DNA from 4 places in the Aminipila butyrica genome. Region 3 is predicted to be linked to each of the others. Evidence: predicted binding sites of a transcription regulator. Region 3 holds the regulator's gene; each other region holds the start of a gene.
The links. Region 3 encodes LexA, which represses DNA repair genes until DNA is damaged. Its sites were predicted from a motif close to AGAACANNTGTTCT; they were not measured.
Positions count from the first base shown of each region.

Region 1 (3,327 bases), 170 kb from region 3:
GCTGATTCCTTATAATTTAACACTTGCCACCTTATCTGGCATCCTCTGCCATAATGGAGAAAAAGGACAACAGTATTATCGCCCATCAGATGTAACAAATTTTAACCAATATAATGAGATTATTGAAAAGTCGTACATTGAAGGTCCTAAATTTATGTCCACACTTGTAGCAAACTCTCTTGAAGGGTGCTTAGTAAGAATTTGTGATATGATTGCATATGTCGGCAAAGACAGACAAGATGCCTATAAAGCCTCTCTTACTACCACAAAAGAAGCAGATTATGCTAATACCGTTTTAGGCTCCACCAATCCAGAAATTATACATAACTTGACTTATAATATTATAAACAATAGTTACGGGCAGGATTATATTTCTCTAGATTCAGAATATTTTGATGCTCTGGTAGTACTTAAAAATGAAAACTATAAAAATATATACGAACGGGAAGAGGTCAGAGAGAAATATGATTCTTGCATAAAACCTATGATGGAAGATTTATATTACGCACTATTAGATGATTTGGTTTCAAATAATAGGAATTCCATGATATTTAAACACCATATTGATTTTGTCATGAACTTTAAAAGAACAAAAAACTATCCAGATACTGAACCTAATCAAATTGTAGTAGATTACATTGCAAGTATGACCGATGATTATTTTATTGCTCTTCATGAAAAAATGTTTCCAAAATCTGAACATAAAATTGAATTCTATTCTTATTTCTATAAAGAAAATCAATAGCTCGTCGAATAAAAAATAGCCCTGGGATTATTCTGGGGCTATTTTTCAACTTAAATCCTAATCCAATATTTCTCTTAATTGGAACTCTCTAATTCCTCCACCCTTGTTTCCAAGGCATCTAATTCATCCATCTTGGTACTCAAGTCAAGCCCTTCTAATTCCTCCACCCTTGTTTCCAAGTAGGAAATATTATCTATAAGTTTATTTATCTCAATCTCAAATCTTTCCCTTTGCAAAGAAATTTCTTTTTCTAACTGCTCTCTATTATCTTTATTCGTTTTGCTCCATTTCTTTTCTGCCTCATCAATAAGCGCCCTTGTTTCTACATTAATTAAATACTTAAGCATAAGCTTTACTGCCAAAAATCCTATTAGACTTATTATTGCTATAACTCCAGCTATAATTGCCCAAGAAAGTTCCAAGTAATACTGATTGCTTTCAATTAATTTCTCTAATATTTCAATTTTTACATCTAAGGTGTAAATTGCTGCTTCCGTTGTATTCATTTCATTGATTCTCCTTTATCCTTGTAGTCTGACTATTTTGTCTAATATATCACCATAATTTTCATTAGGGTCCATTTTTGGTGTTTCTTTTATCTATACCTCCCAATCGTTTTCTAATGAAATTATCATACATGATAATGGAAAATATGTCCATTATTAGAGAAATAAATATGAGGACAGCAATTAGTAAATTTTGCTATACGTTTTTTATTTTCTCTTCTTCCCTTTCATCTATATCTGCATGAAAAGCTGTTATATCTATCTAATATACCATATTTTGCGCATTGAAATCAGAACTTATGTTCTGTACAATGAAATCTACAGAACATAAGGAGGTGACACATATGGATGTTTTGCACATAGATGCCAACGCTGCCTACCTGAGCTGGACAGCAGTGGAGTTACTAGAAAAAGGCTGTCCGATTGATATTCGAACAGTCCCATCAGTTATAGCCGGCGATCCTGAAAATAGACACGGTATCATCTTAGCTAAATCAATCCCAGCAAAAAAATACGGCATAAAGACCGGCGAAAGTCTATTTGAAGCCAAGAACAAATGTCCGAGTCTGCTTGTTTTTCCTCCAGATTATGATTTGTACATGTGCTGTAGCAATGCTATGTATCAGATATTGCTTGAATATTCCCCCCTTGTGGAGCGGTACAGTATTGATGAGTGTTTTCTGGATTATACCGCATCGCATAAGTTATTTGGCAGTCCTGTAGCTGCTGCACATGCCATAAAAAATCGAATAAAAACAGAGCTGGGGTATACTGTAAACGTTGGGGTATCTTCTACTAAAGTTCTTGCTAAAATGGCAGGAGAATTAAAAAAGCCTAATCTGGTTCACACTCTTTGGCCAGAAGAGATACCAGCGAAGATGTGGCCGCTGCCTATAGGTGCCCTTTTCATGGTAGGCCATGCCACGAAAAAGAAGCTGGAGTCTATCAATATAAGAACAATTGGAGAGCTGGCACAAACGAAAAAAGAGCATATGAAAGCTCTTTTGAAATCTCATGGGCTTTTAGTATGGAACCTTGCTAATGGAATTGATGACTCCCCAGTTACTTTGAATAGCGAAATCCTCCAGAAGAGTGTTGGTAACAGCACTACTATCGACCATGATGTTACGGACCGCACAGAGGCCCATATAATCCTTTTGGCACTGACGGAACGGGTAGCAATGCGACTGAGAAAGCTGGGGTATTTAACTTCTGTAGTATCCGTTTCTATCAAAAACAATAGTTTTATGAGATATACTCATCAGCTTAAGCTGTCAAACAGCATTAATTCAACGACAGAAATTTATGAAAATGTCTGTAGGCTCTTTGACCAGAGCTGGAAAGGTGAGCCACTCCGTCATTTAGGTGTGCATGTGTCGGACTTTCAAGCTTCAAAGACTAGACAGATCTGCATGTTTGACCGAAGTGATAGTAGTAAACTACAGGATATTGATAAAGCTGTAGATAAGATAAGAGCCAGGTATGGAACAAGAGCAATAATACGGGGAAGCTTTGTAAATGGAAGTATAAATCCAATTCAGGGCGGTGTTAATGATAGCGAATATATTATGATGGGGGGATATGAACAGTGAGAGTACTTGCAGAACCGATAGACACGCTAGTTCTTTTTGTGGGCCAGGGAAAGCCTATACCTTATAAATTTAAGTATACCAATCAAGATGGAATACGAAGAGAGATAAAAGTAGATAAAATCTTGTCTTCTGACGAAAGTAAACTGGCTGGAATTAGAGCCTTTATTTACAACTGCCAAAGTATGATTGGCAATCAAGTAAAAAGGTACGAATTGAGGTATATAGTAACAGAGTGTAGATGGGAACTCTTTAAAATGTAATGGGGGATTGTAAAATCATGAGTAAATAAATCAAGTAGTCACTTCCAGATATTTAACGCCTTCCCCTTTTTTCTCTGCCATTAAAAAGCTGTCTTGATGGGCTCTCATTAAAGCAGCTGGGAGTAACATATAACTTCGGCCCGAATTGGGCCGAAGTTTGGCCTGTGCTTCATTCTAATAAGAAAAGTAACAATTAGCCTAACTAAAAATCCACAGACTGCAAT
Region 1 is NZ_CP048649.1:2,246,143-2,249,469, forward strand. Features, by position in the region: gene Ami103574_RS10675 (deoxyguanosinetriphosphate triphosphohydrolase family protein) at 1-745, shown strand, start outside; gene Ami103574_RS10680 (hypothetical protein) at 820-1,251, opposite strand; gene Ami103574_RS10685 (DNA polymerase Y family protein) at 1,596-2,843, shown strand.
Region 1: the regulator LexA is predicted to act here: its motif matches at 1,544-1,557, upstream of Ami103574_RS10685 (DNA polymerase Y family protein).

Region 2 (3,327 bases), 600 kb from region 3:
GTGCTCTTCACTTCCCAACGGGAGTTGAAGCCGGGGGACTTGGTACAAGTTCGCATAGAAGACGCCTTTGATTACGATATAGTGGGAGTGGAGGTATAGAGATGAATTTACCAAATCAATTAACTGTAGGACGGATTATTGCGGTGCCTTTTTTCGTGGGACTTTACATGCTGGGTTACGACTTAATTGCCTTTGTCATTTTTATTGGGGCGTCCTTAACGGATTTGCTGGATGGGCAGATTGCCAGGAAATACAACTTGGTGACCAATTTCGGCAAGATTATGGATCCCCTGGCGGATAAAATCCTAGTGTATTCAGCTTTTTGCCTCATGGTAGACAATGGCTTGGTGCCGGGGTGGATGCTGATTGTAATTCTGGCCAGAGAATTTGCTATTGCTGGTATGCGGACGGTAGCTGCTTCGGAAGGTTTAGTTATTGCGGCAGGCATGAGCGGAAAGATTAAAACCGTGCTGCAAATGATTGCTGTTCCGTTGCTGCTGCTAGTGAATATTCCTCAGCTGGGAGCGGCACTGCCTATCATTCAGCTGCTGGCACAGGGCTTCCTGTGGGCTTCTCTGATCATGACAGCTTATTCCGGCGTGGAATACATCGCGAAGAACAAGTCGGTCTTTTCTATGTAATAGGTAAATAAACCATATATCTGCCTGGCAGCAAAGGCTGTTCAGGCAGTTTTTTCTTGAAGCCGGGAAGGAGCGGTTGTGGATGATGAGTGAATGGCAAATCAAAAGAGGGCTACCAGTGGAGGCTATAGAGCTGGCCATCAACGGGGAGCCGCTAAAAGTAGAAAAAAGCAGTCGTCAGGGGTTTGCGGCGGAGTTACCTGTTCAGGTGGGCGGGATGCTGTTGGAGCGGGGGCTGACTATTGCCAGTGCGGAGTCCTGCACCGGAGGTATGTTTGCTCAAACGTTGACGGATATTCCAGGAATTTCGGCGGTTTTTGACCGAGGCATCGTCACCTACAGCAACCGGGCGAAGATGGAGGAATTGGGAGTCCGGCAGGGGACGCTGGCACAGTATGGGGCTGTCAGCGCCCAGACGGCGGTGGAAATGGCCGAGGGCATCCAGCGGGTAGCCGGGACGCGAATCGGTGTGTCCGTGACGGGGGTAGCCGGTCCTGGCGGGGGCTCAGCAGAAAAACCGGTAGGTCTAGTATATGTCTGCGCTGTGTTGGATGAGAGACGCCTCTGCCGGGAGCTGAGGCTGAATGGAGATCGGACGGCCAACCGGACTGCTTCCATGTATCACATGTTTCACATGATTGGAGAATTGATAAAATTAAAGGGTTAGATGAACTCAAAGAACTTGACTTGGAAAAAAATGTATATTAATATAAAGATAATCCCGGGGGAAGTTTAATTGGAGATTTGCAGAAAAAGGTATTGACCAAAGTTTGGAAATAGGGTATGATTAGTAAAGAACAAATGTTCACTAGGATTAGGAGGGAAACACATGGCATCTAATGCGAAAAAGGAAGTTAATATAAATTTAAATAAGAACGAAAAAGAGGAGGCCTTGAAAGAGGCTCTGGCACAAATTCAGAAGCAGTTTGGCAAGGGAGCTATCATGAAGCTGGGAGATGATTCGGCTAGATTGAATATCGAAGCCATCTCTACGGGATCGGCCAGCTTGGATATGGCCACTGGTATCGGCGGCATTCCTAGGGGCCGTATCGTTGAAATTTACGGACCAGAATCCTCTGGTAAGACGACCTTGACTCTGCACATCATTGCAGAAGCGCAGAAGGCTGGCGGTAAGGCGGCCTTTATCGATGCGGAGCATGCCTTAGATCCCGAATACGCGAAAAATCTGGGGGTAGATGTGGACGAACTGCTTGTCTCTCAGCCAGATACGGGTGAACAGGGGCTGGAAATCTGCGAGCTGCTGGTTCGCAGCGGCGCATTAGATGTAGTAGTAGTGGACTCGGTAGCCGCTTTGGTGCCGAAGACGGAAATTCAGGGGGAGATGGGCGACAGCCATGTGGGACTGCAAGCTCGACTCATGTCACAGGCCTTGAGAAAGCTCACAGGTAGTATCAATAAATCCAACACCTCGGTGGTTTTTATCAACCAGCTTCGTGAAAAAATTGGGGTTATGTTTGGCAGTCCGGAGACCACTACAGGAGGTCGAGCCTTGAAGTTTTATTCCACCATGCGTCTGGATGTGCGGAAAATTGAAAGCATTAAATCCGGAGACGAGGTTTTGGGCAACCGAACTCGGGTGAAGATTGTCAAGAATAAGGTGGCGCCACCTTTCAAACAGGCGGAGTTCGATATCATGTATGGAGCCGGTATCTCCAGAGAAGGAGATGTACTGGATTGTGCCGTAGATGCTAAAATCATCGAAAAGGCAGGTTCCTGGTACAGCTTTGAAGGAAACCGCATCGGTCAGGGACGGGAAAATGTCAAGCAGTACCTGGGCGACAACCCAGAGATTCTGGTGAAAGTGGAAGAGCTGTTGAAAGAAAGTCTAAAGGCGAAGAAAGAAGAGCCGGCGGAAGAGAAAGAAGATGCCAAGAGCAAAGGAGGCAGAAAGAAAGCTTCTGCTGGCAAGGATTCAGAAAAAGAGGCCATGGCGGATGAACAAGCAGCGCTGGAAGCAGATTTAAACGAGCTTATGGTGGATGAAGATGGCGTGGTGCTGGAGCCTTAATGTGAGAATTTTAATGAAATTTTCCAGAGAAAACATTTGACAGAGCATGTCCTCTGTGGTATCATATTTTATTGTAAGCCGCTCAGAAAAGGTTTGATAAAAGTAACGAAATCGTTGCTACCTATGGATGGCGAGACTGGATAGAGGAGGTAAGAAAACCAATGTACGCAGTAATTGAAACAGGCGGAAAGCAGTACAGAGTCCAGGAAGGCGATGTAATCACTGTAGAAAAGCTGGATATCGCAGCTGGTGAAAAGATCACTTTCGATAAGGTACTCTTATTAAGTGACGGGGAGACCATTAAGGTGGGCGCTCCTTACGTAGAAAGCTGCAACGTAGCAGGAACTGTAGTGGAACACGGCAAAGGACAGAAGGTCATCATCTTCAAGTACAAGTCCAAAAAAGACTACAGAAAGAAGCAGGGACATAGACAGCCTTATACGATGATCAAGATTGAAAAGGTTTCTGCTAGAAAAGCTAGAAAGACCAAGGCAGCAGCGGAAGCTGAAGAAGCAGTAGCAGAATAATTCATAGAAGCCGATCATCGATAAGTTCGCTTATCATATGGGCTGAGAAATCAGCCGGGCAGAACAGAAAAAAGGAGGTGTGGTCATGGCAAGTAAGAAGGGAGTAGGTAGCTCCAAAAATGGTCGCGAT
Region 2 is NZ_CP048649.1:1,815,245-1,818,571, forward strand. Features, by position in the region: gene rimO (30S ribosomal protein S12 methylthiotransferase RimO) at 1-99, shown strand, start outside; gene pgsA (CDP-diacylglycerol--glycerol-3-phosphate 3-phosphatidyltransferase) at 102-641, shown strand; gene Ami103574_RS08590 (CinA family protein) at 724-1,308, shown strand; gene recA (recombinase RecA) at 1,471-2,670, shown strand; gene rplU (50S ribosomal protein L21) at 2,832-3,197, shown strand; gene rpmA (50S ribosomal protein L27) at 3,283-3,327, shown strand, end outside.
Region 2: the regulator LexA is predicted to act here: its motif matches at 1,436-1,449, upstream of recA (recombinase RecA).

Region 3 (3,327 bases):
CATCCAGGTTCACTTTGGTCCTATAGATAAGAAACTGGTAGAGGAGGCCATCAGCACCTTTTACAACATCCGTCAGATGAAGGATTTGCAGAAGAAACCTAGCACCTCAGAGCTGCTGGATTGGCTCCAGGCGCTGATGGTGAGCGGTATTTCCGTGGATAAAATTGCCAAGGAGATTCCGTACGTGGGCGTGCTCTTGAAAAAGAATCAGGACATCGATACGATGTATGAAATTAAGGACAGGGGCTATTCGCTGAAAAGGTGGTAAGGACATGTTTTTAGATTTTTTCTACTTGCTGCGGGCCAGAGGGTTATCGGTCTCTCTCAACGAATGGATGTCCTTGATGGAAGCCTTGGATTTGGGATTGGCAGAAAGCAGCCTGCTGAGTTTTTATCATCTGTGCAGAAGTCTGTTGGTGAAAAGTGAGGCGGATTACGATAAGTTTGACAGTGTCTTTGCCGAGTATTTCCGGGGAATAGAAAGTCCAGAGGATTTACCGGAAGAATTTTGGAGATGGCTGAATCAGGGGAATCGGGAAAGAAGCTTGGAGGATCGGCCCATGCCGGAGGAAGCTTTGCTGGAACTGGAGGCACTGCTAAAGCGGTTTCAAGAGCGTTTGGAAGAGCAGAAGGAACAGCACGATGGGGGCAATTATTGGATTGGCACCGGCGGAACTTCTCGAATGGGCTATGGCGGTTACAATAACCAGGGTATTCGCACGGGAGGCACCGGCCGTCATCGGTCTGCGGTTCAGGTGGCAGGAGAGCGGCATTTTAAGGATTTTCGTCAGGATAATATTTTGGATACCAGGCAGTTTCAACTGGCGTTTCGTAAACTGCGGCAGTTTTCTGCCAGAGTAGAGGGGGCGAAGACGGAGCTGAACTTGGACGCCACCATTGAGGCCACAGGGAACAACGGGGGAAATCTCAAGCTGGTATTTGATAAGCCTCGGAAAAATACAATCAAACTGCTGCTGCTCTTTGATTCAGATGGATCGATGACTCCTTACAGTCTGCTGTGCAGCCGATTGTTTCAGGCGGTGAGCAAGTCCAGCCACTTTAAAGATTTGAAAGTGTATTACTTCCACAACTGCATCTATGACCATCTGTATACCACGCCCACCTGCCGGAAAGGAGACTGGGTTAACACAGACTGGGTTCTATCTAATCTGGACAGCGAATATAAGCTGATTCTCGTAGGGGATGGAACCATGGCCCCTTCAGAGCTGCTGAGCCCCGGGGGCAATTCCGTCATGAGCTTATATAATCAGGAACCGGGGTTGGCTTGGCTTCACAAGTTGAAAAAACGGTATAAGAAACAGGTTTGGTTAAACCCCATCCCCCGGGAGGACTGGGATTTTGTATATGGAAGCTATACCCTAGGACTGATTCGGGACGTTTTCCCGATGTTTGAGCTAACTGTAGATGGGCTGGATGAAGGGATTAAAAAACTTCTAGTTCGAACATAATTGCAGAACGCATGTTTACAAACTGTCGAAACTATGTTATACTCAATAAAGAAGGGTTGTGCCATCTGGGCGGAGCCAAGCAAGCATAATGGGAGGCGGAGAGATGGAGAAGCGAAAAGAGCTAAAAGAACGAGAACAGCGGATATTGGACTACATGAAAAAAGAAATCGGCCAGAAGGGCTATCCGCCTACTGTCCGGGAGATATGCAACGCTTTAGATATAAAATCCACATCCACCGTTCATAAAGATATTGAAAACTTAGAGCTAAAAGGTTATCTGAAAAAGGATCCATCCAAGCCTCGGGCCTTGATGATTGTCGGCCCCGACTCTCACCAGAGAGGAATCTTTCAGAACCAGGAAGGGCTGGAAAGTCACGGGGGAGATACCGCTCGCATTGATGTCATTGATATACCAGTGGTTGGGCGGATTGCCGCAGGGACTCCCATTTTGGCTGATCAGAACGTAGAAGATACCTTCCCGCTCCCTGCCAGGTTTGCAGGCAAGGGCGTCAGCTTCATGCTGATTGTTAAAGGCGAGAGCATGATTGAGGCTGGTATCTTCGACGGCGATTACATTTTGGTAGAACAGCAGAATACAGCCAGAAATGGTGAAATTGTGGTGGCCATGATTGACGGATTTGAAAGCGAAGCTACCGTTAAGACCTTTTATAAGGAAGCCGATCACATTCGCTTGCAGCCGGAAAATGCCAGCATGAGTCCCATTCTGGTAAAGGAAGTAAAGATTTTAGGCAAGGTCACTGGTGTATTTCGGTATTTAAACTAATCAGCCCCAAATTTAGGTTTAATTAAATTTATACCTTGACAGGCTTTGGTAGAAATGGTATAGTGTTTGAGTGATAAAGAAGAAGTTATCCGCTTCTCACCTTATTGGCGACGTTGATAGGGTTTATAAAGCAAAGAGAGCACAGAAGTGTTTTTGTGGAGCGGGTACAAGTGTATCCGCTTTATTTGTTTATTAATTTGCAGGAGGTGCAAGAAGATTAGCAAGGAGAATCTGATTAACGAAGAAATTCGTGACAAGGAATTAAGAGTTATTGACAGCGATGGAGCGCAGCTTGGGATTATGAGTCTAGAAGATGCGATGGCACTGGCTAATGAAAAAAAGCTTGACTTAGTCAACATCTCGCCAAATGCAAAGCCGCCAGTTTGTAAGATTCTTGATTACGGCAAATACCGTTATGAACTTCAAAAAAGAGACAAAGAGGCAAAGAAAAAACAAAAGACTACTTCTGTAAAGGAAATTCGTCTAAGTACATTTATTGAAGTACATGATATTCAGGTGAAGGCAAACACCGCAACCAAGTTCTTAAAAGACGGGGACCGAGTAAAGGTTAGCCTGCGATTTAAGGGCCGTGAGCGAGATCATGCCAACAAGGGCCTGGAGGTTATGCGGTTGTTTACGGAGGCGGTTTCTTCTGTAGGTACGATTGAAAAAAAACCTGAATTTGAGGGTAGGAGTTTGATCATGATTCTTGCACCGAAGGCAGAGAAGGCGGATAAATAGATAGCAAATAGCAGATAACAGGAATAAATTTACGTAGGAGGAATATTACCATGGCTAAAAATAAGATGAAGTCTCATAGAGGCGCAAGCAAGCGATTTAAGTTGACGGGTACAGGAAAAGTAAAGAGAAACAAGGCATATAAGAGCCATATTCTTACTAAAAAGTGTGCCAAGAGAAAGAGAGGTCTGAGAAAGGCCACGATTCTTGGAAGCGCAGATCACAAGAGAATTAAAGCTGTATTGAATAAATAGTATTAGGAGGTTTGAATTATGGCAAGAGTAAAAAAGGGCGTAAACGCTCATAAGAGACATAAGAAGATATTAAAGTTAGCAA
Region 3 is NZ_CP048649.1:2,411,634-2,414,960, reverse strand. Features, by position in the region: gene Ami103574_RS11435 (MoxR family ATPase) at 1-268, shown strand, start outside; gene Ami103574_RS11430 (vWA domain-containing protein) at 273-1,469, shown strand; gene lexA (transcriptional repressor LexA) at 1,573-2,253, shown strand; ribosomal protein L20 leader region at 2,324-2,447, shown strand; gene infC (translation initiation factor IF-3) at 2,401-2,994, shown strand; gene rpmI (50S ribosomal protein L35) at 3,045-3,245, shown strand; gene rplT (50S ribosomal protein L20) at 3,264-3,327, shown strand, end outside.

Region 4 (3,327 bases), 720 kb from region 3:
CAAGGGATTTCAAGGTGGCGTTGGTAATCGCCAAATCGATGACTCCGCTGCCTTTTACCTGGCTAAAGTCCCGCACTCGTTTCAACATGCGGTTGGCCACCCGGGGCGTACCCCGGGAACGCCTGGCCATGGCTTCCAAAGAGACCTCATCCACCTGGATATCTAAAAGTCCAGCCGACCGCTTGATGATTTTCTTCAATTCGTCTATCGTGTAGAGCTCAAATTTACTGATTACTCCAAACCGATCTCTCAGAGGGGCCGACAAACTGCCTGCTCGGGTTGTCGCACCAATCAATGTGAATTTAGCCAAGTCCAAGCGAATGGATCGGGCCGAAGGCCCCTTGCCGATGATGATGTCCAAGGCGTAATCCTCCATAGCCGAGTACAGGACTTCCTCTACTGACCGATTCAACCGGTGAATCTCGTCTATAAACAACACATCGTTCTCATTCAAGTTGGTAAGAATAGCGGCCAAATCTCCCGCCCGGTCGATAGCCGGCCCGGAAGTAATCCGTAGATCCACCCCTAGCTCATTGGCAATAATCCCCGCCAAGGTGGTTTTTCCTAAACCCGGAGGCCCATAAAAAAGGACATGGTCCAAAGGCTCCTTCCGTAGTTGGGCCGCTTCAATAAAGATTTTCAAATTATCTGTGGCGGTCTTCTGGCCGATATAATCTTCTAACTTTTTTGGACGGAGGGTGAATTCTCCCGCCTCTTCGTCCTGGTTCTGATTGACCGAGGTTACCCGCTCATCATATTCCATAAAATCCATTTTATCTGCTCCCGTCTGTTCTTCCCGTTGCTCTTGTCACCCCGTTACGCTTGTCAACACAACCTTTTCAAGGCTCGCTTTATGTATTCTTCCACTGTTAATTCCTGCTCAGGAATACCTGCCAGCGCCTCCACAGCCTCGCCCTTGCTGTATCCCAAAGCCACCAGTGCGTGAACCGCTTCTCCTTTTTCATTGACCTGAGCACCAGTCACCGCCTCCGTAGACAAGCCACCGCTAATGGCCTCTGCCCCATCCAGCTTGTCCTTCAGTTCCAGCACAATTCGCTGTGCAATCTTCTTGCCAATGCCGTTGGCTTTGGTCAACGCCGCTGCATCTTCAAAGATGATGGCCTTTTGCAACTCTCCCATAGGCAGCGCCGACAAAATAGCCAAAGCTGCCTTAGCTCCTACACCGTTTACCGTCATCAGCTTGCGAAACAGCTGCAAGCTTTCCCGGTCTGCAAACCCGTAAATGCTGATGTCGTCCTCCCGGACAATCATCGCCGTATAAACCTGAACTTGCTGCCCTTCCTTAGCCAGATACATCGCAGAATTATCGGGTACGTATACCTCGTATCCCAGACCGCCAGTCTCGATGACTACGCCGCCGCTAAACTGTCCGGCTAAGGTTCCCTTTATAAAATGAAGCATGTAATCCTCCTTCGCTTTTCTTCTATGTTATCCGAGTCTTTGCCTTCCCTTATCGGGCTTTCAACAACTTGGCAAGCCGCTGGCTGGAATTGGCTGAATGACCATGACAGATAGCCGCCGCCAAGGCATCCGCCGTATCGTCGGGCTTAGGTACCTCTTTTAAATTTAGAATCGTTTTGACCATGGCCTGAACCTGCTTTTTCTCTGCCCGGCCATAACCTACCAGTGCCTGCTTAATTTGCAGCGGTGTGTATTCAGCAATGCTCATGCCAGAGTTAGCACAAGCCAAAATAGCCACTCCTCTGGCCTGTCCCACCATAATAGCGGTTTTAACGTTGGTGTTAAAAAACAGCTCTTCCACAGAGGCTACTTCCGGCTCATATTCCACGATAATCTCCATCAAAGAACTGTACAGGCATTTCAATCGGTCGGTCATGTCCATAGAAGCCTCCGTCGTAACCGCTCCATATCCACAGACCTCAAAATGGTTGCCTTTCATATCTATAATTCCGTAGCCCAGAATGGCGTAACCTGGGTCAATGCCTAATATTCTCATAAATTCTCCATTGCTTTCTATTCTATCATAAATTTACACGAACTGAAATCACATTATTATTTCATTTTATCACGCAAACACATGTTTGTCCACCCGTGTATATGCAATTCGTCTGCTGCATAAAAACTTTTCATTCGGGACCATTTTGCATAAACAATAATTCTTATTGTTTATTCCTGTATAATTATGTTATAGTATTCATGTAATGTATTTTATTTTAAAAGCTATTCGGAGGTAATTACATGCGTTATTCGAGGCAAAACAAAATATTGGACATCATCAATAATTTTGAAGTGGAAACACAGGAAAAGCTGGCATCTTTATTAAAAGAAAGCGGTTATGACGTGACCCAAGCCACCATTTCCCGGGATATCAAAGAATTACAGCTAATTAAGGTTCTGTCCAACAGCGGGAAGTACAAATACGCGCTGGGGAATTCCATCGAAACGCCTATTACCGACCGGTTTCTTAAAATATTTAAGGAAACGATTCGCAGTGTGGCACATTCCTACAATCTGATTATCGTCAAGACCTTGTCTGGATGCGGCAGTGCTGCCGGTGAAGCCATCGATTCATTGAACGTTCCCCACGTGGTTGGCTCCATTGCTGGAGACAACACCCTATTGATTATTGTGGACGATGCAGAAAATGTCCCGGCTTTAGTAGAAAAATTTAACGATTTATTGCAATAATATTCCCTTGGGAGGTTTATCACTATGATTTCTCATCTGCATGTGAAGGATTTTGCTATTATCGATGAAATGGATGTGGATTTTCACACCGGCCTGAACATTATTACCGGCGAGACCGGCGCTGGTAAATCCATCATCATCGAAGCGGTCAGCCTGGCCCTGGGAAGCAGAGCAGATACGGCTTTTGTCCGCTCTGGAAAAGACAAGGCAGTAATCGAGCTGATTGTTGAAGACTGCCCAAAACCAGCCTTCGTGCTGTTGGAAGAAAACGGTATTCCGGCAGATGAAGGCCAAATCATCATTAAACGGGAAATTTCTGCCAGCGGAAAAGGTGTGTGCCGAGTGAACAATCAAATTGTTTCGGTATCTTTTCTCCATGGGCTCTGTAAAAAACTAGCAGACATTCACGGCCAGTATGACCATCAATCTCTGCTGGACCCAGAGCTTCACATCACCTTGCTGGACCTGTACAACAGTGCTGAGATTTTGCCGGTTCAAACTCTGACCCAAAACTTTTATCAAGAATACAAAAGCCTGAAAAGTCAGCTGGAACAACTGCTGGCCAACGCCGCCGACAATCAGCGAAAATACGACTTTATCAGCTTTGAACTGAACGAAATTGACAATGCTAACCTGATTTCTGGCGAGGATGAAACC
Region 4 is NZ_CP048649.1:1,691,175-1,694,501, reverse strand. Features, by position in the region: gene ruvB (Holliday junction branch migration DNA helicase RuvB) at 1-772, opposite strand, end outside; gene ruvA (Holliday junction branch migration protein RuvA) at 826-1,422, opposite strand; gene ruvC (crossover junction endodeoxyribonuclease RuvC) at 1,472-1,978, opposite strand; gene Ami103574_RS08075 (arginine repressor) at 2,221-2,670, shown strand; gene recN (DNA repair protein RecN) at 2,695-3,327, shown strand, end outside.
Region 4: the regulator LexA is predicted to act here: its motif matches at 2,053-2,066, upstream of ruvC (crossover junction endodeoxyribonuclease RuvC).